Regions from separate parts of the Streptomyces sp. NPDC031340 genome, predicted to be linked through region 1. Evidence: riboswitches for the same ligand, from Rfam matches in the RefSeq annotation. Region 1 holds a riboswitch; each other region holds the start of a gene.
What was found. Region 1 has a riboswitch for cobalamin ahead of ACZ5GT_RS29415 (prenyltransferase/squalene oxidase repeat-containing protein). Riboswitches for the same ligand answer to the same signal wherever they lie in the genome.

Region 1 (7,749 bases):
CCAGCGCGCTCGCGGCGGCGGCGAAGGCGTCGGCGAACTCGTCGTAGCGGGAGCGGGGCACCAGGATGCGGGTCTGGGCCACGCACGCCTGGCCGTTGTTCATCCAGGCCGCCGGGACGATGCCCGCGACGGACGTCTCCAGGTCCGCGTCCGGCAGGACGACCGCCGCCGACTTGCCGCCCAGCTCCAGGGTCACCCGGGTCAGGTTGCGGGAGGCCACCTCCATCACCCGCTTGCCCGCCGCGACCGAGCCGGTGAAGGACACCTTGTCGACGCCCGGGTGGCCGACCAGGTACTCGCTGACCTCGCGGTCGGCGGGCAGGACGGACAGGACGCCCTCGGGCAGCCCGGCCTCGCGGGCGATCCCGGCGAGGATGTAGGCGTCCAGCGGCGACTCCGGCGACGGTTTGAGGATCACCGTGCAGCCGGTGAGCAGGGCCGGCGCGAGCTTGGCGGCGGCCACGAACTGCGGAACGTTCCACGGCACCACGGCCGCCACCACCCCGACCGGCTCGCGGCGCACCAGGATCCTGCCGAGCACGCCGTCGCGTGTCTCCTCGTACCGGAAGTCCCGGGCGACCTTGATCGCCGCGTCCCACACCATCATCGCGCCGAGCGCCTGCGCGAGGACGCTCCAGGAGTACGGCGAGCCGTTCTCGGACGAGATCACGCGGGCGATCTCCTCGTGCCGTGCCGCGATCCCGTCCTTGATGCGGGTGACCACCGCGATCCGCTCGTCGAGGGTCGTCCGCGGCCAGGGGCCATCGTCGAACGCCGTCCGCGCCACCGCGACCGCCCGGTCCACGTCCGCCGCCGAGGCGTGCGGCACCCGCCCGAGGACCTGCTCCGTGTGCGGCGAGATCACCTCGATGACGTCCTCGCCCAGGGGATCGGTCAACTCCCCGCCGATGAACAGCTGTCCGTGTTCCACGAGCTCGGTCATGACCGACTGCCTCCTACGGGGTCGGGCCGGTACCGTTTCTGACGCATAATCAGGAACCGCTCCAGGAACTGATACCAGTTCTAGTTATAGTGGGCAATGGCTTCGCAGCGGGGTCAGTCGACGAGCGACCAGGACGGGGCGGCCCATGGCGCAGGTGCACGACCACGGCGGTGGCGTACGGTCCGTCGAGGTCCCCATCCCGGACAATCCCCTCGGACACACGCTCGTGCACGTCGTCGACACCGACCGCGGCCCGGTGCTGATCGACACCGGCTGGGACGACCCCGGCTCCTGGGACGCCCTCGCCGAGGGCCTGACCGCGTGCGGCACGGCCGTCGGCGAGATCCACGGGGTGGTCATCACCCACCACCACCCCGACCACCACGGCCTGTCGGGCAGGGTGCGGGAGGCGTCCGGCGCGTGGATCGCCATGCACGCCGCGGACACCGCCGTCGTGCGGCGCACCCGGGACACTCGTCCGGGCCGCTGGTTCGCCTACATGGCGGCCAAGCTCACCGCCGCCGGCGCCCCCGAGGAGCACGTCGCGCCGCTGCGCGCCGCAGTCCCCCGCACCGCCCTCCCGGGCTTCTCCCCCGCCCTGCCGGACCGCGAGATCGTCCCCGGCGAGCTACTCGACCTGCCCGGCCGCCGGCTGCGCGCGATCTGGACGCCGGGGCACACCCCCGGCCACGTCTGCCTGCACCTGGAGGAGGAGCACCCGGCCCGACTGCCGGGCCGCGGCCGCCTGTTCTCCGGCGACCACCTGCTCCCGGAGATCACCCCGCACATCGGCCTGTACGAGGATCCCGAGGACACCACAGTCACCGATCCCCTCGGCGACTACCTCGACTCCCTCGAACGCGTCGGCCGGCTCGCCCCCGCCGAGGTGCTCCCGGCCCACCAGCACGCCTTCACCGACGCCCCCGCCCGCGTACGGGAGTTGCTGGCGCACCACGAGACACGGCTCGCCGGTCTGCGCGCCCTGCTCGCCGAACCGCTCACGCCCTGGCAGCTCGCCGAGCGCATGGAGTGGAACCGGCCCTGGGACGAGATTCCCCACGCATCGAGGAACATCGCGGTCTCGGAGGCCGAGGCCCACCTGCGGCGGCTGGTGAAGCTGGGCCGGGCGGAGGCGGTGGCGGGGAGCGACCCGGTGGCGTACGTGGCCGTGGGGCACGTATGAACACGTACTCGTGGCCCCATGGAGAGACTGGGCCGGGGTGACGGGGGCCACTCACAGCCGCCGCTCAGGGCGTTCCTACGGGCCGGTACAGTAGCCGGGTCGTCATCACACCCGTACGGGGGGAAGCCGGTGCAATTCCGGCGCTGACCCGCAACCGTGAACCGCCCGCCGAGGGCGGCCAGCCGGACTGCCCCGTACGGTCGTGACCGGCTCAGGTGCGTCGGCGGTCCGCCGGCGTACGGCACCGTCGAGGCATACGGAGCCGAGCCGCCCGGGGTGTCCCGTGCTGCCCGCTCCCATAGGGGAAGGCACCCGCCGAGCATGAACGTCGTCCGCCGCACCGCCGCGGCCCTGGCAGCCACCGCCGTGATCGGCACGGCCGCGCCCGCCGTCGCAGCGACCTCGTCGCCGTCCCCGTCGGCGGCGATACCCGACGGCCTGTACGGCTCCTCGGACCCGAAGTACGACGGCGTCTGGCGCCAGTCGCTGGCGCTGCTCGCGCAGGACACCGTGGGCGTGCGCCCGGCGGCGAAGGCGGTGGACTGGCTGGTCGGCCAGCAGTGCGCGAACGGCGCCTACGCACCGTTCCGCGCGGATGCCACCAAGGCCTGCGACGCCAAGGTCGTGGTCGACACGAACAGCACGGCCGCCGCCGTCCAGGCCCTCGCCGCCCTCGGCGGCCACGACGCCGCCACCGGCAAGGCGGTCGCCTGGCTGAAGTCCGCGCAGAACAAGGACGGCGGCTGGGGCTACGCACCGGGCGGGGCGAGCGACGCCAACTCGACGTCCGTCGTCATCGGCGCCCTCGCCGCCGTGGGTGAGCAGCCCGCGCGGGTGACCAAGGGCGGCAAGTCCCCCTACGACGCCCTGCTGAAGCTCGCCCTCCCGTGCGACGCGAAGGACGCGGGCGCCTTCGCCTACCAGCCGGACAAGAAGGGCACGCTCGCCGCCAACGCGGACGCGACGGCCGCGGCCGTGGTCGGCGCCCTCGGCAAGGGCCTGACCGGGGCCGCCGCGAAGCCGACGGGCACCGCCCCGGCCTGCGCGGACGCGAGCGATCCCGGGCAGGCCGCGCGCAACGGCGCCGCGTACCTCATCAAGACGCTGGCCAAGGGCCACCACCTGACCTCGGCCATGCCCGGCGCCAAGCCCCAGCCCGACTACGGCAACACCGCCGACGCCGTCCTCGCCCTCGCCACCGCGGGCCAGGGCGACAAGGCGGCCGGCGCCGTGCGCTGGCTGGAGGCGAACTCGGCGCAGTGGGCGCGGGCGAGCGGACCGGCCGCCTACGCGGAGCTGATCCTGGCCGCGAACGCGGCATCCGGCGACGTCCGCGACTTCGGCGGCCAGGACCTGGTCGGGCTCCTGAACGCCACCGGCCCCACGCCGGCGTCCGTCCCGGCCTCCGCCAAGGCCCAGCCGGCCAAGGCCGACTCCGCCGAGGCCGGCAAGAAGGACGACTCCGGCTTCGGCGTCTGGTGGATCGTCGGCGTGTTCCTCGTCGCCGGCATCGGCATCGGCTTCCTGCTCAGCGGCCGCGGCAAGAGGCAGCAGCCGTGACACGCCGTCTCGCCGTCCTGCTGACCACCGTGCTGCTCGCCCTGGCCGCCACCGGCCAGGCCCGGGCCACCGGCTACCGCTACTGGTCCTTCTGGGAGTCGGAGTCCGGCCGGTGGACCTACGCCACCCAGGGCCCCGCCACCACCCGCCCCTCCGACGGCGACGTCCAGGGCTTCCGCTTCTCGGTGAGCGAGGACTCGGGCGACGCGGCGAAGCCGCGCGGGACCACCTCCTTCTCGACGATCTGCGCGCGGACTCCGGCACGGGAGGGCGAGAAGCGGGTGGCTCTCGTCCTCGACTTCGGCACGGCCGCCGACGCCCCGTCCGGCGAGACGCCGCCGGCCGGCCGTACCGCCTGCGCGCGGGTGCCGGCCGACGCCACCACGGCGGACGCCCTGGCCTCGGTGGCGAAGCCGCTGCGCTACGACACCAACGCCCTGCTGTGCGCGATCGCCGGGTATCCGCACAAGGGGTGCGGGGAACAGATCGCCGGCGCGAAGAAGCCGGCGGCGGGCACGGCGGCGGACAAGACGGGCGAGAACGACGGCACGGACGGCGGCGGCCCGTCGGTGGGGCTGTTCGCCGGTGCCGGAGCGGTCGTGCTGCTGGGCGCGGCGGCGGTGTGGCAGACCCGGCGACGCGGGCATGGCGGGTAAGCCCTCGCTGCACCCGGGCGCCTGGTGGCTGTGGTCGCTCGGTCTGGGCACCGCGGCCACCCGCACCACCAACCCCCTGCTGCTCGGCCTCCTCGTCGCGACGTCCGCCTACGTCGTCGCCGTCTGCCGCACCGAGGCACCCTGGGCACGCTCCTACTCCGCGTTCGTCAAGCTGGCGCTCGCCGTCCTCGGCGTCCGCCTCTTCTTCGCCGTCGCCCTCGGCTCCCCGGTCCCCGGCACGCACGTGATCGTCGCCCTCCCCGAAGTCCCCCTGCCGCACTGGGCGCAGGGCGTCCGGCTGGGCGGCGAGGTCACCGCCGAGTCACTCGTCTTCGCCTGCTACGACGGCCTGAAACTGGCCGCGCTGCTGATCTGCGTGGGCGCCGCGAACGCCCTCGCCAACCCGTCCCGCCTGCTGAAGTCCCTCCCGGGCGCCCTGTACGAGACGGGCGTCGCGGTGGTCGTCGCCCTGACCTTCGCGCCGAACCTCATCGCCGACGTCCAGCGCCTGCGCGCCGCCCGCCGGCTGCGCGGCCGTCCCGACAGCGGCGTCCGCGGCCTGCTGCACGTCGGACTGCCCGTGCTGGAGGGCGCGTTGGAGCGGTCCGTCGCGCTCGCCGCCGCGATGGACGCCCGCGGCTACGGCCGCACCGCCGAGGTCCCGCCCGCCGTGCGCCGCACCACCGCCGCCCTCACCCTCGGCGGCCTGCTCGGCGTCTGCGCCGGAACATACGGGCTGCTGACCGCCGCGGGCGGCGCCTACGGGCTGCCGCTGCTGCTCGCCGGGACCGCCGCGGCCCTGGCCGGGCTGCGGCTGGGCGGCCGCCGCAGCCCGCGCACCCGGTACCGTCCGGACCGGTGGGACGTCCGCGCCTGGCTGGTCGCGGGCTCCGGGGCCGCGGTGGCCGCGCTGCTCACCCTCGCCGCCGCCGGCGACCCGGAGGCGCTGCACCCCGGCGTCGTCCCGCTGGTCGCCCCCGCCCTGCCGCTGTGGCCCGCGGCGGCCGTACTGCTCGGCCTGCTGCCGTCGTTCGTCGCCCCCAGGGAGCCGTCGTCCCCGCGGGGTCGCCGTGATCAAGGAGCCGTCGTGACCGAGGAGTCGCCGTGATCGAGGAGTCGCCGTGATCGAGGAGTCGCCGTGATCCGCTTCGAGGATGTCTCCGTGACGTACGACGGCGCGTCCGAACCGACCGTCCGCGGCGTGGACTTCGAGGTCCCGGAGGGCGAACTGGTGCTGCTGGTGGGCCCGTCGGGGGTCGGCAAGTCCACGGTCCTCGGCACGGTCAGCGGCCTGGTGCCGCACTTCACGGGCGGCACGCTGCGCGGCCGCGTCACGGTCGCGGGCCGCGACACCCGCACGCACAAGCCGCGCGAACTCGCGGACGTGGTGGGCACGGTGGGGCAGGATCCGCTCTCGCACTTCGTCACCGACACCGTCGAGGACGAACTCGCCTACGGCATGGAGTCGTTGGGCCTGCCGCCGGCGGTGATGCGGCGCCGCGTGGAGGAGACCCTCGACCTGCTCGGGCTGGCCGGCCTCCGCGACCGCCCGATCGCCACCCTCTCCGGCGGCCAGCAGCAGCGCGTCGCCATCGGCTCGGTCCTCACCCCGCACCCCAGGGTGCTGGTCCTCGACGAACCGACCTCGGCCCTCGACCCGGCGGCCGCGGAAGAGGTCCTCGCGGTCCTGCAACGCCTCGTCCACGACCTCGGCACGACGGTCCTGATGGCGGAACACCGCCTGGAACGCGTCATCCAGTACGCCGACCAGGTCGCCCTGCTCCCCGCCCCCGGAGCGCCCCCGGTGCTCGGCGACCCGGCCGGAGTGATGGCCGTGTCGCCGGTGTGTCCGCCGGTCGTGGAGCTGGGACGCCTGGCCGGCTGGTCCCCGCTGCCGCTGACGGTGCGGGACGCGCGGCGCCGGGCCGGTGACCTCCGGGAGCGGCTGTCCCGACGGGCGCGGCCCGGGGTCACCCCGCAGGCGCCGGCGAGCGTGCCGCCCCCTCGCCCGGCCCCCGCCGGCCGGTGGCGGCCGGCCTTCCGCAGGCACCGCGCCCCCGCTGTCACGGCGCTCACCGCGCCCACCGTCGCCGAAGTCCGCTCCCTCTCGGTCCGCCGGGCCCGGGTGGACGCCCTTCGCCGGATCGACCTCACCGTCGCCCCCGGCGAGACCATCGCCCTGATGGGCCGCAACGGCGCGGGCAAGTCCACCCTCCTCGGCGCCCTCGTCGGCCTCGTCGCCCCGACCACCGGCTCGGTGCTGACCGGCGGCGTGCCCCCGCACCGCACGCCCCCCGCCGACCTCGTGCGCCGGGTCGGCCTGGTCCCCCAGGAACCCCGTGACCTGCTGTACGCCGACACGGTCGGGGCCGAGTGCGCCGCCGCCGACCGGGACGCCCACGCCGACCCCGGCACCTGCCGCGCCCTGGTCTCCGAGCTGCTCCCCGGCATATCCGACGACACCCACCCGCGCGACCTGTCGGAGGGCCAGCGCCTCACGCTCGCGCTCGCCGTCGTGCTGACCGCGCGCCCGCCCCTGCTGCTGCTCGACGAGCCGACCCGGGGCCTGGACTACGCGGCCAAGGCCCGCCTCGTCACCCTGCTCCGCGCCCTGGCCGCCGAGGGCCACGCGATCGTCCTCGCCACGCACGACGTCGAACTCGCAGCCGAGCTCGCCCACCGGGTGGTCCTGCTCGCCGAGGGCGAGGTGATCGCGGACGGTCCGACCGCGGAGGTCGTCGTCTCCTCCCCCTCCTTCGCCCCGCAGGTCACCAAGATCCTCGCCCCGCAGGAGTGGCTGACGGTCGCCCAGGTGCGGGAGGCGCTGGAGACAGTGGAGGCGCTGGGATGACCGCACAGGCCAGAGCGGTCCGCCTGGGCCCCCGTTCCGTCGCCGCCCTCGTCCTGGTCGGCGCCGTGGGGGTGGCCGGCTTCGGCTGGCCGTTCCTCGCCCCGCCCGACTCGCAGCTCGGCGCCCACGCCCAGGACGCCCCGTGGCTCTTCGCCGGGCTGCTGGTGCTGCTGGTCGCCGTCGTCGCCGCGACGATCGCCGAGTCGGGGCTCGGGCCGAAGGCCGTGGCCATGCTCGGGGTGCTCGCGGCGGCCGGCGCAGCACTGCGTCCGATCGGCGCCGGAACCGCCGGGATCGAGCCGATGTTCTTCCTGATGGTGCTCAGCGGCCGGGTGCTGGGCCCCGGGTTCGGCTTCACCCTCGGCTCGCTCACGATGTTCGCGTCGGCGCTGCTCACCGGCGGGGTGGGCCCGTGGATGCCGTTCCAGATGCTGGCGATGGGCTGGTTCACCATGGGGGCGGGCCTGCTGCCGGGTCCGGACCGGCTGCGCGGCCGGGGCGAGACCGCCCTCCTCGCCGCCTACGGCTTCCTCGCCGCGTTCGCCTACGGCACGAT
Region 2 (7,749 bases), on a different contig from region 1:
GTCCCTGCTGGTGAAGGTGGGCGCGCTGGTCTTCGTCCTGACGATGGACAAGACCGTCGCCATCAACTTCCAGCTGCTGGGCGGCATCTGGATCCTGCAGACCTTCCCGGCCCTGGTCGGCGGCCTGTTCACGCGGTGGTTCCACCGCTGGGCACTGCTCACCGGCTGGGCGGTGGGCATGGTCTACGGCACGGTCGCCGCGTACGGGGTGGCCTCGCCGACGCAGAAGCACTTCGGCGGCTCGGCGAAGGAGATCCCGGGCATCGGCGAGATCGGCTACATCGGCCTCACCGCGTTCGTGCTCAATGTCGCGGTGACCATTGTGCTGACCTTCGTGATGCGGGCCCTGAAGGCACCCGAGGGCGTCGACCAGACGAAGCCGGAGGACTACACGGCGGACGCCGGCGACCCGGGAGTCGAGGTGGAACTGCCGCCGGCGACCGCGGAGCCGGCGCACTAGGGAACCACGGAGCGACGGGCCGTCGGTGTGGACACCGGCGGCCCGTTGTCGTACCCGTCGGGCACACTCGCCGCATGGACATCGTGATGCGGCGGGTGGATCCCGGTGAGTACGAGGAACTCGGCGAGATCACCGCCCAGGCATATCTGCGGGACGGTCTCCTCGACTTCGGGGAGGACGACGCCTACCTCGCGGAGCTGAAGGACGTCGGCAAGCGCGCCGCCGCGGCCGAGGTGCTGGTCGCCGTGCGCGGGGACCGCCTGCTGGGCGGCGTGACCTTCGTGCCGTCCGGCGGCCCGATGGCCGACATCGCCGGGCCCGGCGAGGCCGAGATACGCATGCTCGCGGTCGCGCACGACGCCCGCGGCCGGGGCGTCGGCGAGGCGCTGGTCCGCGCCTGTCTGGACCGCGCCCGGGAGGTGGAGGGCTGCGTCCGCGTCGTCCTGTCGACCCAGCGGACCATGCACACCGCCCACCGCATCTACGAACGCGTGGGCTTCGCCCGCACGCCCGAGCGGGACTGGAACCCCATCCCGCACCTGACCGACATCACTCTGCTCGCCTACGAGTTGACCCTGTGAAGCCACCGCGACACAACATCTGGGGGTGACACTGCAGTACGGCACAAGATGTATGCTCATGCTCGCTGTCGCCGCAGGGGAATCCGGTGCGAATCCGGAACTGTCCCGCAACGGTGTACTTGTGCACGCCTGTGCACAGGAGTCAGTCCGAGGACCTGCCGACAGCGCGCCCGGCCGTCCGGTCCGGGTGCCTGACGTCCGGGCCTCGTGGAATGGGCCGGTGGACGCGGCGTCGTGTGCGCTCGTGGCTGCCCCCTGCCCTCCGCAAGGCCCCGTGCCGAGCGAGGGAGAGCCCCCACGTGACCATCGCGCCAGCCGATCCGGCATCGGCGACCCAGGATCCGGTATCGGCGATCCAGCCGGACGGCGACGGCCCCGGTGCCGAACTGCTGCGGACCCTGACCGAGTTGACCGCCGACCTGCCCGACGCCGACCCCGGCCGGGTCGCCGCCGCCGCGCTGCGCGGCCGGTCCGCGCGGGCGGACGGGACGGAGCTGCGCGAGCTGGCCACCGAGGCGGCCGCCGGCCTCATCTCCGAGGACCCGGCCTACTCGCGGCTGGCCGCCCGGCTGCTGACGATCAGCATCGCCGCCGAGGCCGCCTCGCAGGGGGTCACGTCGTTCACCGAGTCGGTCGCCGTGGGGCACCGCGAGGGCCTGATCGCCGACCGGACCGCCGCGTTCGTACGCGTCCACGCTTCACGCCTCGACGCGCTGGTGGACGCGGGGGCGGACGACCGCTTCGGCTACTTCGGCCTGCGCACCCTGCACAGCCGCTACCTGCTGCGGCATCCGATCACCCGCCGCGTGATCGAGACGCCGCAGCACTTCATGCTGCGGGTGGCGAGCGGTCTGGCCGAGGACGACACGGTCCGCTCCGCCGACGAGGTCGCCGCGCTCTACGCGCTCATGAGCCGCCTCGACTACCTCCCCTCCTCCCCCACGCTGTTCAACTCCGGCACCCGGCACCCCCAGATGTCGTCCTGCTACCTCCTCGACTCCCCGCTGGACGAGCTGGACTCCATCTACGACCGCTACCACCAGGTCGCCCGGCTCTCCAAGCACGCCGGCGGCATCGGCATCGCCTACTCCCGCATCCGCTCCCGGGGTTCGCTGATCCGCGGCACCAACGGGCACTCGGGCGGCATCGTCCCGTTCCTGAAGACCCTCGACGCCTCGGTCGCCGCCGTGAACCAGGGCGGCCGGCGCAAGGGCGCGGCCGCCGTCTACCTGGAGACCTGGCACGCCGACATCGAGGAGTTCCTGGAGCTGCGGGACAACACCGGCGAGGACGCCCGCCGCACGCACAACCTCAACCTCGCGCACTGGGTGCCGGACGAGTTCATGCGCCGGGTGAACGCCGACGAGCAGTGGTCGCTGTTCTCCCCGTCGGACGTGCCCGAACTGGTCGACCTGTGGGGCGAGGACTTCGACGCCGCCTACCGCAAAGCAGAGGCCGAGGGGCTCGCGCGCAGGACCCTTCCGGCGCGCGAGCTGTACGGCCGCATGATGCGCACCCTCGCGCAGACCGGCAACGGCTGGATGACCTTCAAGGACGCCGCCAACCGCACCGCCAACCAGACGGCCGAGCCGGGCCGCGTCGTGCACTCCTCCAACCTGTGCACGGAGATCCTGGAGGTCACCGACGACGGGGAGACGGCCGTCTGCAACCTCGGTTCGGTCAACCTCGGCGCCTTCGTCGACGGCGGGGAGACCGGCGGGGAAATCGACTGGGAGCGGCTGGACGCCACCGTCCGCACGGCCGTCACCTTCCTCGACCGCGTCGTCGACGTCAACTACTACCCGACCGAGCAGGCGGCCCGCTCCAACGCCCGGTGGCGCCCGGTCGGCCTGGGCGTGATGGGCCTGCAGGACGTCTTCTTCAAGCTGCGCCTGCCCTTCGACTCGGCGGAGGCCCGGGAGCTCTCGACGCGGATCGCCGAGCGCGTCATGCTCGCCGCCTACGAAGCCTCCGCCGACCTCGCCGAACGGAACGGCGCGCTGCCGGCCTGGGAGCAGACCCGTACCGCCCGGGGCGTGCTGCACCCCGACCACTACGGCGTGGAGTTCGCCTGGCCGGAGCGCTGGGCGGCGCTGCGCGAACGGATCGCCGCGGTCGGCCTGCGCAACTCCCTGCTGCTGGCCGTGGCCCCGACCGCCACCATCGCCTCGATCGCCGGCGTGTACGAGTGCATCGAGCCGCAGGTGTCCAACCTGTTCAAGCGCGAGACGCTGTCCGGTGAGTTCCTCCAGGTCAACTCGTACCTGGTCAGGGACCTCAAGGAGCTGGGCGTATGGGACTCCCGCACCCGCGAGGCGCTGCGCGAGGCGAACGGCTCGGTCCAGGACTTCGCGTGGATCCCCGAGGACGTCCGGCGGCTGTACCGCACGGCGTGGGAGATCCCGCAGCGCGGCCTGATCGACATGGCCGCCGCCCGGACCCCGTTCCTGGACCAGTCGCAGTCCCTGAACCTGTTCCTGGAGACGCCGACGATCGGCAAGCTCTCCTCGATGTACGCGTACGCCTGGAAGCAGGGCCTGAAGACGACGTACTACCTGCGCTCGCGCCCGGCCACCCGCATCGCCCGCGCCGCCCGGGCCCAGGCGGCCACCGCCCCCGTCCCCGCACAGCAGGCGGCCGACCCCGAAGCCGTCGCCTGCTCCCTTGAGAACCCCGAGTCCTGCGAGGCCTGCCAGTAATGCGCTCCCACCACCTGCTCGACCCCGGCTTCGAGCTGACGCTGCGCCCCATGCGCTACCCGGACTTCTACGAGCGCTACCGGGACGCGATCAAGAACACCTGGACCGTGGAGGAGGTCGACCTCCACTCGGACGTGGCCGACCTCGCGAAGCTGACGCCCGCCGAACAGCACCTGATCGGCCGCCTGGTGGCGTTCTTCGCGACGGGCGACTCGATCGTCGCCAACAACCTCGTGCTGACGCTGTACAAGCACATCAACTCTCCCGAGGCGCGGCTGTACCTCAGCCGTCAGCTGTTCGAGGAGGCCGTGCACGTCCAGTTCTACCTGACCCTGCTGGACACCTACCTGCCCGATCCGGACGACCGGACGGCCGCCTTCGCGGCGGTGGAGAACATCCCGTCGATCCGCGAGAAGGCCGGGTTCTGCTTCCGGTGGATGGACGAGGTGGAGAAGATCGACCGCCTGGAGACCCGGGCCGACCGCCGCCGCTTCCTGCTCAACCTGATCTGCTTCGCCGCGTGCATCGAGGGCCTGTTCTTCTACGGCGCCTTCGCGTACGTCTACTGGTTCCGCAGCCGGGGCCTGCTGCACGGCCTGGCGACCGGCACCAACTGGGTGTTCCGCGACGAGACCATGCACATGTCGTTCGCGTTCGACGTGGTCGACACCGTGCGCAAGGAGGAGCCGGACCTCTTCGACGACGAGCTCGGGCAGCAGGTGACGGACATGCTGCGGGAGGCCGTCGAGGCGGAGCTGCAGTTCGCGCGCGACCTGTGCGGCGACGGGCTGCCGGGCATGAACACCGACTCGATGCGCCAGTACCTGGAGTGCGTCGCCGACCAGCGCCTCACCCGCCTCGGCTTCGCGCCCGTGTACGGCTCGGAGAATCCCTTCCCCTTCATGGAGCTGCAGGGCGTCCAGGAGCTGACCAACTTCTTCGAGCGGCGCCCGTCGGCCTACCAGGTCGCGGTGGAGGGCACGGTCGACCTCGACGAGGACTTCTGACCGGGATCCGGGAACGCGGGTGGTACGTCCCACCGAGGTCCGACCGGGAGGACCGGGAGGACTGAAGGACCGGAAGGACCTGGAGGACCGGGAACACCGGGAGGACCGGGAAGGAGGCCACCCATGGGCCGAACGACCCAGCGCACCGCTCTCGCCCTCGCGGCACTGACCCTGGCCGCTGCCGTCGCCGGCTGCGGCAACGGCAGCGGAAGTGGCGGTGGCAGCGGGGCGGGGAGCGGGAAAGGGGGAGGTGGTGACACGGTCTCGCCGTCCGCCCCCACGGCCACCCCGGCCGGCTGCGCGGACTCCGCGCGGCTCGACGCCGCCGACAGCGGCCGTACCGTCTGCCTGGCCGTGGGAGGCACGGTCCGCATCAGCCTGGACGGGACCGCCGAGCGGCCCTGGAAGCCGGTCGCCGTGAGCGGTACCGGGCTGCGGGCCACCAACGCCGGCTTCGTGTTGCGGCCGGGCGACGCGAGCGCCGCCTTCGAGGCCGTCTCCGCGGGCCGGTCCCGGCTGTCCTCGCAGCGGCCGCTGTGCGCCGACCGGACCGGCCGGATCGCCTGCAAGGGGATTCAGGAGTGGTGGGTCACCGTGGTGGTGAAGTAGCCCGGCCGCCGTGCCGGACGCCGGGCGCCCGCCTCCGCGCGGGCCCGCTCGGCCTCCCGGATCTGCCGGTCGACGCGCCGGTCGTGGAGGATGCCGGCCACGGACGGCAGGATCAGCAGGACGAGGATCCCGAGAACGGTCAGCATTCCGATCAGTCCTTCGATGCGTGTCGTATCCATGGACACCACTGTCGCGCCGGTGACTCCTGACAAACAGTGGCAGGACTGCCGTAGACCCTCGAAAAGCTGCCAACGGTGAGGCAGACTGGCGGCATGCTGGAAAACGTGGCCGCCGTCGTCCTGGACGGCGTGAACCCTTTCGAACTCGGCGTGGTCTGCGAGGTGTTCGGCATCGACCGCAGCGACGACGGACTGCCGGTGTACGACTTCGCGGTCGTCTCCGCCGAGGGCCCGAGGCTCTCCTCACGGGCCGGCTTCGCCCTGCACGTCGACCACGGCCTCGAACGCCTGGAGTCGGCCGACCTGATCGCCGTGCCGGCCTGCGCCGGCTACGAGTCCCGTGAGTTCCCGCCCGACCTGCTGCACGCCCTGCGGCGCGGGGTGGAGCGCGGGGCGCGGGTGCTGAGCGTGTGCTCCGGCGTCTTCGTGCTCGCCGCGGCCGGACTGCTCGACGGCCGGCGCTGCGCGGTGCACTGGCACCACGCGGAGGAGCTGTCCCGGGCGTACCCGCGGCTGACCGTCGAGCCCGACGTCCTGTACGTCGACGAGGACCCGGTGATCACCTCCGCCGGCACGGCCGCCGGCATCGACGCCTGCCTGCACATCGTGCGCAAGGAGCAGGGTCCGGAGGTCGCCAACAAGATCGCCCGGCGCATGGTGGTGCCCCCGCACCGGGACGGCGGGCAGGCCCAGTACATCGAGCGCCCGCTGCCCCGCTCCCAGGGCGACACGGTGGCCGAGGTGCTGGTGTGGATGGAGCGGCACCTAGACGAGGACGTCACCGTCGAGCAACTCGCCGCCCGCGCCCACATGTCCCCGCGCACCTTCGCGCGCCGGTTCCAGCAGGAGACGGGCACCACGCCCTACCGCTGGATCCTGCGCCAGCGGGTGCTGCTGGCGCAGCGGCTGCTGGAGGCGACGGACGAGACGGTGGACGCGATCGCGGGCCGGACCGGGTTCGGGACCGCGGCCGCGCTGCGCCACCAGTTCATGCGGGCCCTGGGAACCACCCCGAACGCCTACCGGCGCACGTTCCGGGGGTCCGAGGCGGTGGCCTGACCCGTCACCCGGAGCCCCGGCACGGCACGCCCCCGGCGCGTCCGCCGACGGGCCGGGCGGGCGCCGGGACGTGTGCGGTGCCGGGACGGATGCGGTGCGCCCTCAGTCGTTGGCGACGACCGGGTAGCGGGGCTCGTTCTCGGCCATCTGCCGCAGCGCGTCCTTGCGTTCCCGCTTGGAGAGGCGGTCGATGTAGAGGTAGCCGTAGAGGTGGTCGGTCTCGTGCTGCAGGCACCGGGCGAAGTAGCCGGTGCCGCGCACCTTGACCGGGTTGCCCTTCTCGTCCTGCCCGGTGACCTCCGCGTAGTCCGGGCGCGCGAGCGGGGCGTAGGCGGTCGGCACGGACAGGCAGCCCTCGTTGCTGTCGTCGAGGCGGCGCTGATCGGCGGGCAGTTCGGCCAGCTTCGGGTTGCAGACCACGCCGACGTGCCGGACGCCCTGGTCGTCCTGGCAGTCGTAGACGAAGACCTTCAGGTCGACGCCGATCTGGTTGGCGGCCAGGCCCACGCCCTCGGCGGTGCGCTGCGAGGCGAACATGTCCGCCACCAGCTGCTGGAGCTGCTCGCCGAACTCGGTGACGTCCTTGCACTCCTTGTGCAGCACCGGGTTGCCCACCACCGTGATCGGCCGCGAGGTGCCGCGCTCGCGCCAGGCGTTCTCGCGCTCCTCGCAGTCCTCGGTGTCGATGACGAAGCCCTCGTCGTCCACGGGGAGCACGCCCGCGTGCTGCTGATCGGTGTCCTGCTGCGCCATGACCGACGTACGCCTTCCTGCAAGCCTGGGAAATTCTGCGGGTACAGCCTAAAGGGAGCCGTGCACCGGAAGGCGGCCCGTTCCAAGACCCCTGGTCCGGCAGACCTGTTCCGGTTCCGGTCCGGCCGGCCTCTTCCGGTTCAGCAGACCTCTTCGAGGTCGCGCCAGTCCCTGGAGTCCGGGCTGTCCGCGACCCAGCCGTCCAGCAGCCCCCGCACCAGCGACGCGGGCGCCGCGACCCCGCACTCCCGCTCCGGCACCCACAGCTGGCCGTCGGTGCGGTGCCCGAGCGGGCCGGGGTGCCCCGGTTCACTGTGGTCGTGCGGGTCGAGGTGCTCGCCGTCGCCCTCGTCCGAGGGCATCCGGGACTCCGAGCACATCCGGCACAGCAGCCGCACGGAC
Region 3 (7,749 bases), on a different contig from region 1:
CGTGGCGTACGACGTCGTGGTTGGACAGCACCCAGGTCGCGGAGGCGCCCACGGTACGGGCCGTCCGCAGCGAGGAGGCGATCACCCGGCGCAGTTCCTCGGCGTCCCAGCCGGCCTGCAGATACTCGAAGTTGAACGCCTGGCCCAGTTCGTCGGGGCGGGCGTACAGCGCGCGCCGGGCGTCCGGTACCCAGGCCTCGGCGACGGCCGCACGGGGCGGGCGGTAGGCGTCCAGGATCGTGCGCCAGTCGCGGTAGATGTCGTGCACCTCGTCGCGGTCCCAGTAGGGGTGGCTGCCCGGCGCGGTCAGCAGCAGGGCCTCCTCGGCGACCCGGGGCAGGTCGCCGAGGTCGCGCAGCGGTTCGCTCAGGTCCTTGGCCAGGGCGTGCGCGACGTCGACGCGGAAGCCGTCGACGCCGCGGTCGGACCAGAACCGCAGGGTGGTGCGGAAGTCCTCGCGCACCTCCGGGTGGGACCAGTCGAGGTCCGGCTGCTCGGGCGCGAACAGATGCAGGTACCACTGCCCGTCCGGCACCCGCCGCCATGCGCTGCCGCCGAAGACGGACTGCCAGTCGGAGGGCGGTAGTTCGCCGTGTTCGCCGCGGCCGTCCCGGAAGACGTAGCGGCCGCGGGCGGGCGAGCCGGGTCCGGCGGCGAGGGCCTCCTGGAACCAGCGGTGCCGGTGGAAGGTGTGGTTGGGGACCAGGTCGACGAGCACCTTCAGGCCGAGCCGGTGCGCCTCGGCGACCATGGCGCCGAAGTCGTCCAGCGTGCCCAGGCGCGGGTCGACGTCCCGGTGGTCGACGACGTCGTAACCGCCGTCGGCGAGTTCGGAGGGGTAGAAGGGGCTGAGCCACAGGGCGTCGACGCCGAGGGCGGCGAGGTGGGTCAGGCGCTGGGTGATCCCCCTGAGGTCGCCGAGCCCGTCGCCGTCGGCGTCGGCGAAGCTGCGCGGGTAGACCTGGTAGACGACGGCCTGCCGCCACCAGTCGGGGTCCTTGGACGAGAGGTCGGGCGCGGGGTGGTTCACGTGCTCCCCTTCGGACGGGCCGGGCCGGAGAAAAGGCGGACGACAGACACAACTCTGTCCGGGACAGCCCGCCGGGTGAACCCGGAACGCCCCGGTAACCTCCTGCTTCGGAGGCGTTCGCCGGCCCCGTCCGCCACCCGCCCGCCCCACCGCCCGCCCCACCGTGCGCCCCGTCCGCCGTGCACCGCGCGTCCGTGCTCCGGGATGCGTCCGTGCCCCGGGCACGCATCCGTCCTCCGGGATGCGGCCGATGCGCCCCGCGCGTCAGTGCGTCGCGGTGTGGCCGTGCGCCCCCCGCGCGCCCGGTCAGCAGCCGTCCCAGCCGCGGTCCGAGCCGATGTCCGAGCCGGCATGCAAGTCGGCGTCCGGGCCGGCGTCCGCCCCGCAGTGGGCGAGCAGTGCCTGTACGTCCGTGTCGACGACCCGGTAGCGCACCACCCGGCCCTCCTTCTCGCCGGCCACCACCCCCGCGGCCCGCAGCAGCCGCAGCGCCTGGGACACGGCGGGGTCGTTCATGCCGGTCGCGATCGCCAGGTCGGACACGGCCAGGGGGCCGGTGCGGTGCAGGGCGAGGAGCAGCGCGAGCCGTTTCGGGTCCGCGAGCAGGGAGAAACGGTCGGCCCAGGCGCGGACGCGGCCCGCGTCGCCGATGGCGGCGATCGCGTCGCACACCCGGTGGCCGTCGATGGCGCGGCGGTCCGCGCGGTCGGCCGGGACGAGATGCATGGGGTCATCCTCGCAGGCGTCCCTCTGTGATCTTCGATACCTGCGCATGTGTGCAGCTATGCAGGGGAGGGTCCGCGCCCCTACGGTGGGCGGGCCGTGGTGTTCGGGAAGCCGGTGCGAAACCGGAGCGGCCCTCGCCACTGTGATCGGGGAGTTGTCGGCCCACGTCCCCTTCGGGACAGCCACTGGCCGCCGCGAGGCGGCCGGGAAGGCGGACCGGCGACGCACGACCCGTAAGCCAGGAGACCGGCCACGGCAGCTCACGAAGTGATCCACGAGGTGCTGGAGCGTGACCGTATGACCGACCCTGCCCACAACTCTGCCTCCTTCCGCTGGCGGCGCGAGGACACGGTGAAGACGGCCGGCCTGCTGGCCGTCATCACCGCCCTGCACATCCTGGCGTTCGGCGTCCTGTTCCTGCTCGTCGTCCCCGGCCACTACGAGGTCGGCACCCGCACGTTCGGCATCGGACTCGGCGTCACCGCCTACACCCTCGGGGCGCGGCACGCCTTCGACGCCGACCACATCGCGGCGATCGACAACACCACCCGCAAACTGATGGCCGACGGCAAACGGCCGGTGTCGGTGGGGTTCTGGTTCGCGCTCGGGCACTCCAGCGTGGTGATCGTGCTGGCGGCGATGACCGCGGGCGGCACGCACCTCGCCGACCGGGTGACCAACCGCGACTCGTCCGTCCACCAGGTCCTCGGCTTCATGGGGACGACCGTCGCCGGCACGTTCCTGTATCTCATCGCCGCGCTCAACCTGGTCGCCCTGGTGGGCATCCTGCGGGTCTTCCGGGCGATGCGGGCGGGCACGTACGACGAGCGGGAACTCGAACGGCACCTGGAGTCAAGGGGGTTGGTGAACCGCTTCCTCGGCCGCCTCACCCGGTCGGTCTCCCGCCCCGGCCAGATGTACGCGGTCGGCTTCCTGTTCGGGCTCGGCTTCGAGACGGCCACCGAGGTGGTGCTGCTGGCGATGGCCGGCTCGGGCGCGGCGGCCGGGCTGCCGTGGTACGCGGTGCTGTGCCTGCCGCTGCTGTTCACCGCGGGGATGTGCCTGTTCGACACGCTCGACGGCACGTTCATGAACTTCGCCTACCAGTGGGCCTTCTCCAACCCGGTGCGCAAGGTCTACTACAACGTCACCATCACCGGCCTGTCCATCGCCGTCGCCTTCGTCATCGGCACGATGCAGCTGGCCGGTCTCGACCTCGGCGACGTCGGCTACGTCATCGTCGGCCTGTTCGTGGTCGTCTGGGCGGTCGCCGTGACGTACTGGCGCCTGGCCAGGGTGGAACAACGCTGGGCGGCCCGGCCGGCGAAGGCCGACTGACTCCGTTCCGGCTAACGCCCTTCCACCGTCGACAGGTACAGGTGGACGAAGCGGGGGACGTCGACGTCCAGGGCCACGTCCACCGACGGCCGGCGGCGGCCGCCCTCGTGGATCTCGGACTCGCCGGGGCGGGCGCGCCGGTCGACGACGGTCTGGCCGCGGGTGGGGCCGGGAGCGAGGCAGACCTCGACGGGCAGCGGCCTGGTGGTGATGCCGGCCGGGTCGGCGACCGAGCAGACGGCGCCCGCGTCGCCGAGGCCGCCGTCGGGGTCGTCGCCGTCGGGGTCCGGCGCGGAGGGGCGGTGGGCGAGCAGTTCGCCGGCCAGGCGGGCGCCCGGTTCCGCGCTCGCCCGCAGGCGCCGTACGTCGGCGGCCGGCACGATGACCCGCTGGAACACGTCGAGGCCGTACATGGTGATCGGCACGCCCGCCGTGAGCAGGATCGCGGCCGCCTCCGGGTCGTGCCAGACGTTGAACTCGGCGACCGGCGTGGCGTTGCCGGTGGCCACCGCGCCGCCCATGAAGACGATCCGCTCGATGTTGCGGGTCACCTCGGGGTGGGTGCGCAGCAGCAGGGCGATGTTGGTCAGGGGCGCGGTGGGGATCAGGGTCACCGGGCGGGGCGAGGCGAGGATCTCCCGGCGCAGCAGGGTCACCGCGTCCAGGCCGGACGGGGTGCGGGCCGGCGCGGGCAGGCCGAGGTCGCCCATGCCGTCGTCGCCGTGCACGTGCCGCGCCGACCGCACGGGCTCGATCAGCGGGCGTTCGGCGCCCCGGCCGACGGGGATGTCGGGGGCGCCCGCCTGCTCCAGCACGGTCAGCGTGTTGCGGACGACGCCGTCCACGTCCGTGTTCCCGGCGACGCAGGTGACCGCCCGCAGGTCGAGCCCGGGATGGCGGACGGCGAACAGCAGGGCCAGGGCGTCGTCGACACCGGTGTCGCAGTCGATGATCACCGGAATGGGCTGACCGGTCACGGCAGGCTCCTCTCTCCTCGGACAGCGACCTTACGCAGCCGCCGACGGACCACGGGCGGCAGGCCACGCCCGACGGCTCGGCCACGGCCGGGTCGGCCATGGCCGTAACCCGGACGGACCGGCGCACTGGTGGGCGCCGGGGGGCGGTGGTCCCGTGGGAGACGTACCGATCTTGGAAGCTGCTGGCTCAGGAGGCCCCGATGACCCGTACCCCGGCCCGCGTCCTCGTCGTCTCCGCGCTCTGCGCGGGCGTCCTGCCGGCCGCGGCGGCCTGCACGGCCGGCCCGGACGCGGCGCGGCAGGCCGCGCCCGCCGCCTCCCGCGCCGCCGCGTCCCCTCCGGCCGCCGCCCTCTCCACCCGCCCCCTCACCCGGGACCAGGCGCAGGCCGCCCTGCTCACCCCGGCCGACCTGGGCCCGTCCTGGACCCCCACCCAGGGGGCCGCGACCTGGCGGGACGGCCTGCTGAAGGCCACCGCCAAGGCGCCGGACTGCCGACGGCTCCTCGACGCCCTCTACACCGACGACCTGTTCGGCGCCGGTTCCGCCGTCCTCGCCGAGACCGGTCTCGACGACGCCGTGGACGGCTCCCAACTGCGCCAGCAGGTCCGCGCCCTCACACCCTCGGCCGTCGACCGGAAGCTGGCCTGGCTGCGGACGCTGCCGCGCGCGTGCGCCGGGTTCACGGCGGCCACCGCCCAGGGCTACGTGCAGGACGTCAAGGTCGCCGAGGCCGTCCTGCCGGAGGCCGGGGACGCCCGCCAGGGCCTGCGGGTCACGCTGAGCGGACAGACCGACTACGGCGAGCGGAGCGTGCTCACGCTGGACGTCGCCGTCGTCCGGGCCGGCGCGGACACCGTCGTCCTCACCGACGGCGGCCTGGGCGCCGTCTCCCCGGACACGACCCGCACGGCCGTCGAGACGGCGGTGCGGCGCCTGACGGACGTGCGCAAGCAGGGTCGGGCGGAGATCTGAGCCGAACCACGGGCAGCCCCGCACCCGCCGAAGCCGCCCCCGAAACCGAACCGTTCCCGTGTCAGTCGTGGTCGAAGCGCAGGTGGTGTTCCACCACGTCGCGGGCCACGTCGACGACGGTGCGGTCGCGGGCGAAGGCGTGGCCGCGCAGCCGGGCCAGGGCCTCCTCCGCGGAGACGCCGAGCTGTGCCATGACCATGCCGGTGGCCTGGTAGACCTCGTCCTGCTCGCGGGCCAGTCCGGCCGGCCAGCGCACCTCGTCGCGGCTGTCGTCGTCCTCCCACGGCATGATCAGCAGGGCCACCGTCACGACCCTGGCCATGAGCCGCGCGGTGTGCAGGTCGCGTTCGCTGAGCCGGCCGGGGGTGTCGCGGTAGAGGTCGAGCGTGCCCACGCACACCGTCTCGTTGCCCAGCGGCATCGAGTACATCGCCCGGATCCCGGCGGCGGTGGCCTTCTGCGCGAAGACCGGCCAGCGCCGGGCGTCGGTGCCGGTCGCCAGGTCGCAGGCGAGCACCGCCTCGCCGGCCTCCAGGGCGGAGTGCCCCGGCCCCTCGCCCAGCGTGGCCTCCACGTCCTCCAGGTAGGCGGCCTGCGGGTCGCTGGCGCCCAGCCGCACCGGCAGGCCGTCGGTGTGCAGCGTCACGCCGGCGCCCGTCACCGGCAGCAGGCTGACCGCGACGTTGCACAGGCGGGCCGGTATCTCCCCGGGGCCGGTGTCGCGCAGCCACTCGGCGATCGCCTCCACGCCGGGTGCCCTGTCCCGTCCGGCGCCGCCGGGGATGTCTGGAGGCTCGGACCTGGGCCCCACTGCCACCGCCTCCTTCACTCGCAGGAGGGCCTTTGCCGTCCGGGGGTTCCGGTACGGGGCGCTGCCGCCCGTGGCCCGGACGCCGCCCGACTACCCGTGACCCCAGGCCCGAAACGCCTGTTCCGGTCGCGTCCGCCCGGTTTCCGGCGCCGATACGGCGGCTGCCTCGTCCGCCGCGAGCGTCGCGGCGGCCGGCACCGGTCCCGACGGGTCACATCGGAGGCTGTGCGGGCGCGGGTCCGAGGGTGGTCGTGCCGGGCGCCTTGCGGTGTCCGAGCCCCGTCCGGTACGCGTCCAGCGCCGCCTCCACCCGGCCGGTGCGGCGCAGCAGGTCGCCGAGCAGCCGGCACAGATCGGCCAGGTCGCCCGCTGCGCCCGCCCGCTCCAGCAGGCTCAGGGCGCGCACGTAGTGCTCCTCGGCGGCCTCCGTGTCGCGGGCGTCCTCGGCGATGATGCCGAGCAGGCGGTGGGCGGCGGCGGAGTGCAGGGCGCCGCGGTCGGGGCTGAGGTCGCTGAGGACGTGGTGCAGCAGTTCGGCCGCCTCCCCGGACTTCCCGCGCCGGTGCAGCACGTCGGCGAGCTCGACGGCGGCCTGGCTGCCGTAGAGGGCGGCGCGCCCGGCGGCGAACATGGCCAGGGCCTGCCGCAACTGCTCCTCGGCGCGCGCGAGTTCGCCGTTCTGCGCGTACACGTAGCCGCGCATCCAGTGGCAGTTGGCGAGTTCGGTCCGCAGGTGCAGCGTCCGGTACAGCTCGGCGGCCTTGGCGAGGGAGGCGTCGGCCTCGGCGACGCGGCCCTCGGCGAGCTGGGTGCGGGCGACCGACCGGTGCATGCGGGCGACCAGCGCGGGGTCGCCGGCCTGCGGGGCGAGCGCGAGCGCGGACTCGGCGGCCCGGGCGGCCCGCGCGTGCGCGCCCATGTCCATGTACGGCCCGATGATGCCGACGTACAGCAGCAGCAGCGCGTCGGGGTCGTGCGGTCCGCCCCGGTTCAGCTCGTCGAGGGCGGACTCGAGGAGGTGGACGGCGTAACGGAGCTCCCCGGCGAGGTAGTGGGAGACGGCGCGTCCGCGCAGGGCGGGCACCCGGGCGGGCAGCGGCAGGCCGGCGAGCAGTCGCTCGGAACGCTCGAAGTGGTGGCGGGCGGCGGCCAGTTCGCCGGCGTCCAGGGCACACTCGCCGAGTCCGAGCAGGGCGGCGGCCTGCGCGTCGACGAGGTCGTGCTCCTCGGCCTCGGCGAGCAGCGCGGCGTACTGCTCGGCCGCCCGCGCGGCCTCCCCGGTGGCGAGCGTGCGCCGGGCCTCGGCGAGCCCGAGGCCCAGGTCGGTGGCGAGGTCGGCCGGACGCCCGGTGACCAGTTCCCGGTACGCCACCCCGAGCCGCTCGGCGATGTGCCGCAGCGCCGCCTCGGAGGCCCGCACCCGCCCGGCCTCCACGGTGGAGATGTAGGCGGGCGTGTAGGCGGGCTCGGCGAGCTGTTCCTGCGTCATCCCGCGTTCCGCCCGCAACCGCCGCACCCGGCGCCCGACGGTCTCCGGATCGTCCCGGTCCTGCATCGCCCAACTCCCCCTGCGACTCTTGCCGTTGCCCCGCGCCCGCCCCTAGGTTAAACGGCGGATCAAACACGTTTGACGCGATGCCGTTGAGAGGTTGCCGTGCTCCGACACATCTCCGAGCGTCACGCCAGAGGGTTCGGCGCGGCCGTCGTCGCGGTGGTCGCCCTCCTGCTGGCCGCCAACGCCGGTCCGGCCAAGGCGGCGGACCTGTGGCCGACGGCCGGCCCGCTGACCGTCCGGCACCTTCCCCAGGGCGGCTGACAGGCGGCCACTCCGGTCGGTCCCGCCGGTCCCTCTGCCCAGTCGGTCCCACCGGTTCCGGTCAGCCCCCTCCGTCC

Region 2: it holds a riboswitch for cobalamin, as region 1 does, so the genes downstream of both, ACZ5GT_RS07715 (ribonucleoside-diphosphate reductase subunit alpha) here and ACZ5GT_RS29415 (prenyltransferase/squalene oxidase repeat-containing protein) in region 1, are expected to answer to the same signal.
Region 3: it holds a riboswitch for cobalamin, as region 1 does, so the genes downstream of both, nicT (Nickel transporter NicT) here and ACZ5GT_RS29415 (prenyltransferase/squalene oxidase repeat-containing protein) in region 1, are expected to answer to the same signal.

The regions. Positions count from the first base shown of each region.
Region 1 is NZ_JBVIIE010000045.1:29,574-37,322, reverse strand. It holds gene ACZ5GT_RS29425 (aldehyde dehydrogenase) at 1-943, opposite strand, end outside; gene ACZ5GT_RS29420 (MBL fold metallo-hydrolase) at 1,089-2,126, shown strand; cobalamin riboswitch at 2,198-2,327, shown strand; gene ACZ5GT_RS29415 (prenyltransferase/squalene oxidase repeat-containing protein) at 2,448-3,686, shown strand; gene ACZ5GT_RS29410 (SCO2322 family protein) at 3,683-4,342, shown strand; gene ACZ5GT_RS29405 (energy-coupling factor transporter transmembrane component T) at 4,332-5,450, shown strand; gene ACZ5GT_RS29400 (ABC transporter ATP-binding protein) at 5,481-7,193, shown strand; gene ACZ5GT_RS29395 (ECF transporter S component) at 7,190-7,749, shown strand, end outside.
Region 2 is NZ_JBVIIE010000008.1:33,327-41,075, forward strand. It holds gene mctP (monocarboxylate uptake permease MctP) at 1-460, shown strand, start outside; gene ACZ5GT_RS07710 (GNAT family N-acetyltransferase) at 535-1,041, shown strand; cobalamin riboswitch at 1,094-1,218, shown strand; gene ACZ5GT_RS07715 (ribonucleoside-diphosphate reductase subunit alpha) at 1,341-3,740, shown strand; gene ACZ5GT_RS07720 (ribonucleotide-diphosphate reductase subunit beta) at 3,740-4,747, shown strand; gene ACZ5GT_RS07725 (hypothetical protein) at 4,871-5,356, shown strand; gene ACZ5GT_RS07730 (hypothetical protein) at 5,323-5,535, opposite strand; gene ACZ5GT_RS07735 (GlxA family transcriptional regulator) at 5,629-6,594, shown strand; gene def (peptide deformylase) at 6,697-7,347, opposite strand; gene ACZ5GT_RS07745 (tetratricopeptide repeat protein) at 7,488-7,749, opposite strand, start outside.
Region 3 is NZ_JBVIIE010000001.1:240,821-248,569, reverse strand. It holds gene ACZ5GT_RS01095 (glycoside hydrolase family 13 protein) at 1-1,030, opposite strand, end outside; gene ACZ5GT_RS01090 (ArsR/SmtB family transcription factor) at 1,337-1,756, opposite strand; cobalamin riboswitch at 1,837-2,025, shown strand; gene nicT (Nickel transporter NicT) at 2,054-3,094, shown strand; gene ACZ5GT_RS01080 (nucleoside hydrolase) at 3,106-4,071, opposite strand; gene ACZ5GT_RS01075 (hypothetical protein) at 4,272-5,045, shown strand; gene ACZ5GT_RS01070 (GAF and ANTAR domain-containing protein) at 5,107-5,856, opposite strand; gene ACZ5GT_RS01065 (helix-turn-helix domain-containing protein) at 6,068-7,411, opposite strand; gene ACZ5GT_RS01060 (hypothetical protein) at 7,511-7,672, shown strand; gene ACZ5GT_RS01055 (extracellular solute-binding protein) at 7,734-7,749, opposite strand, start outside.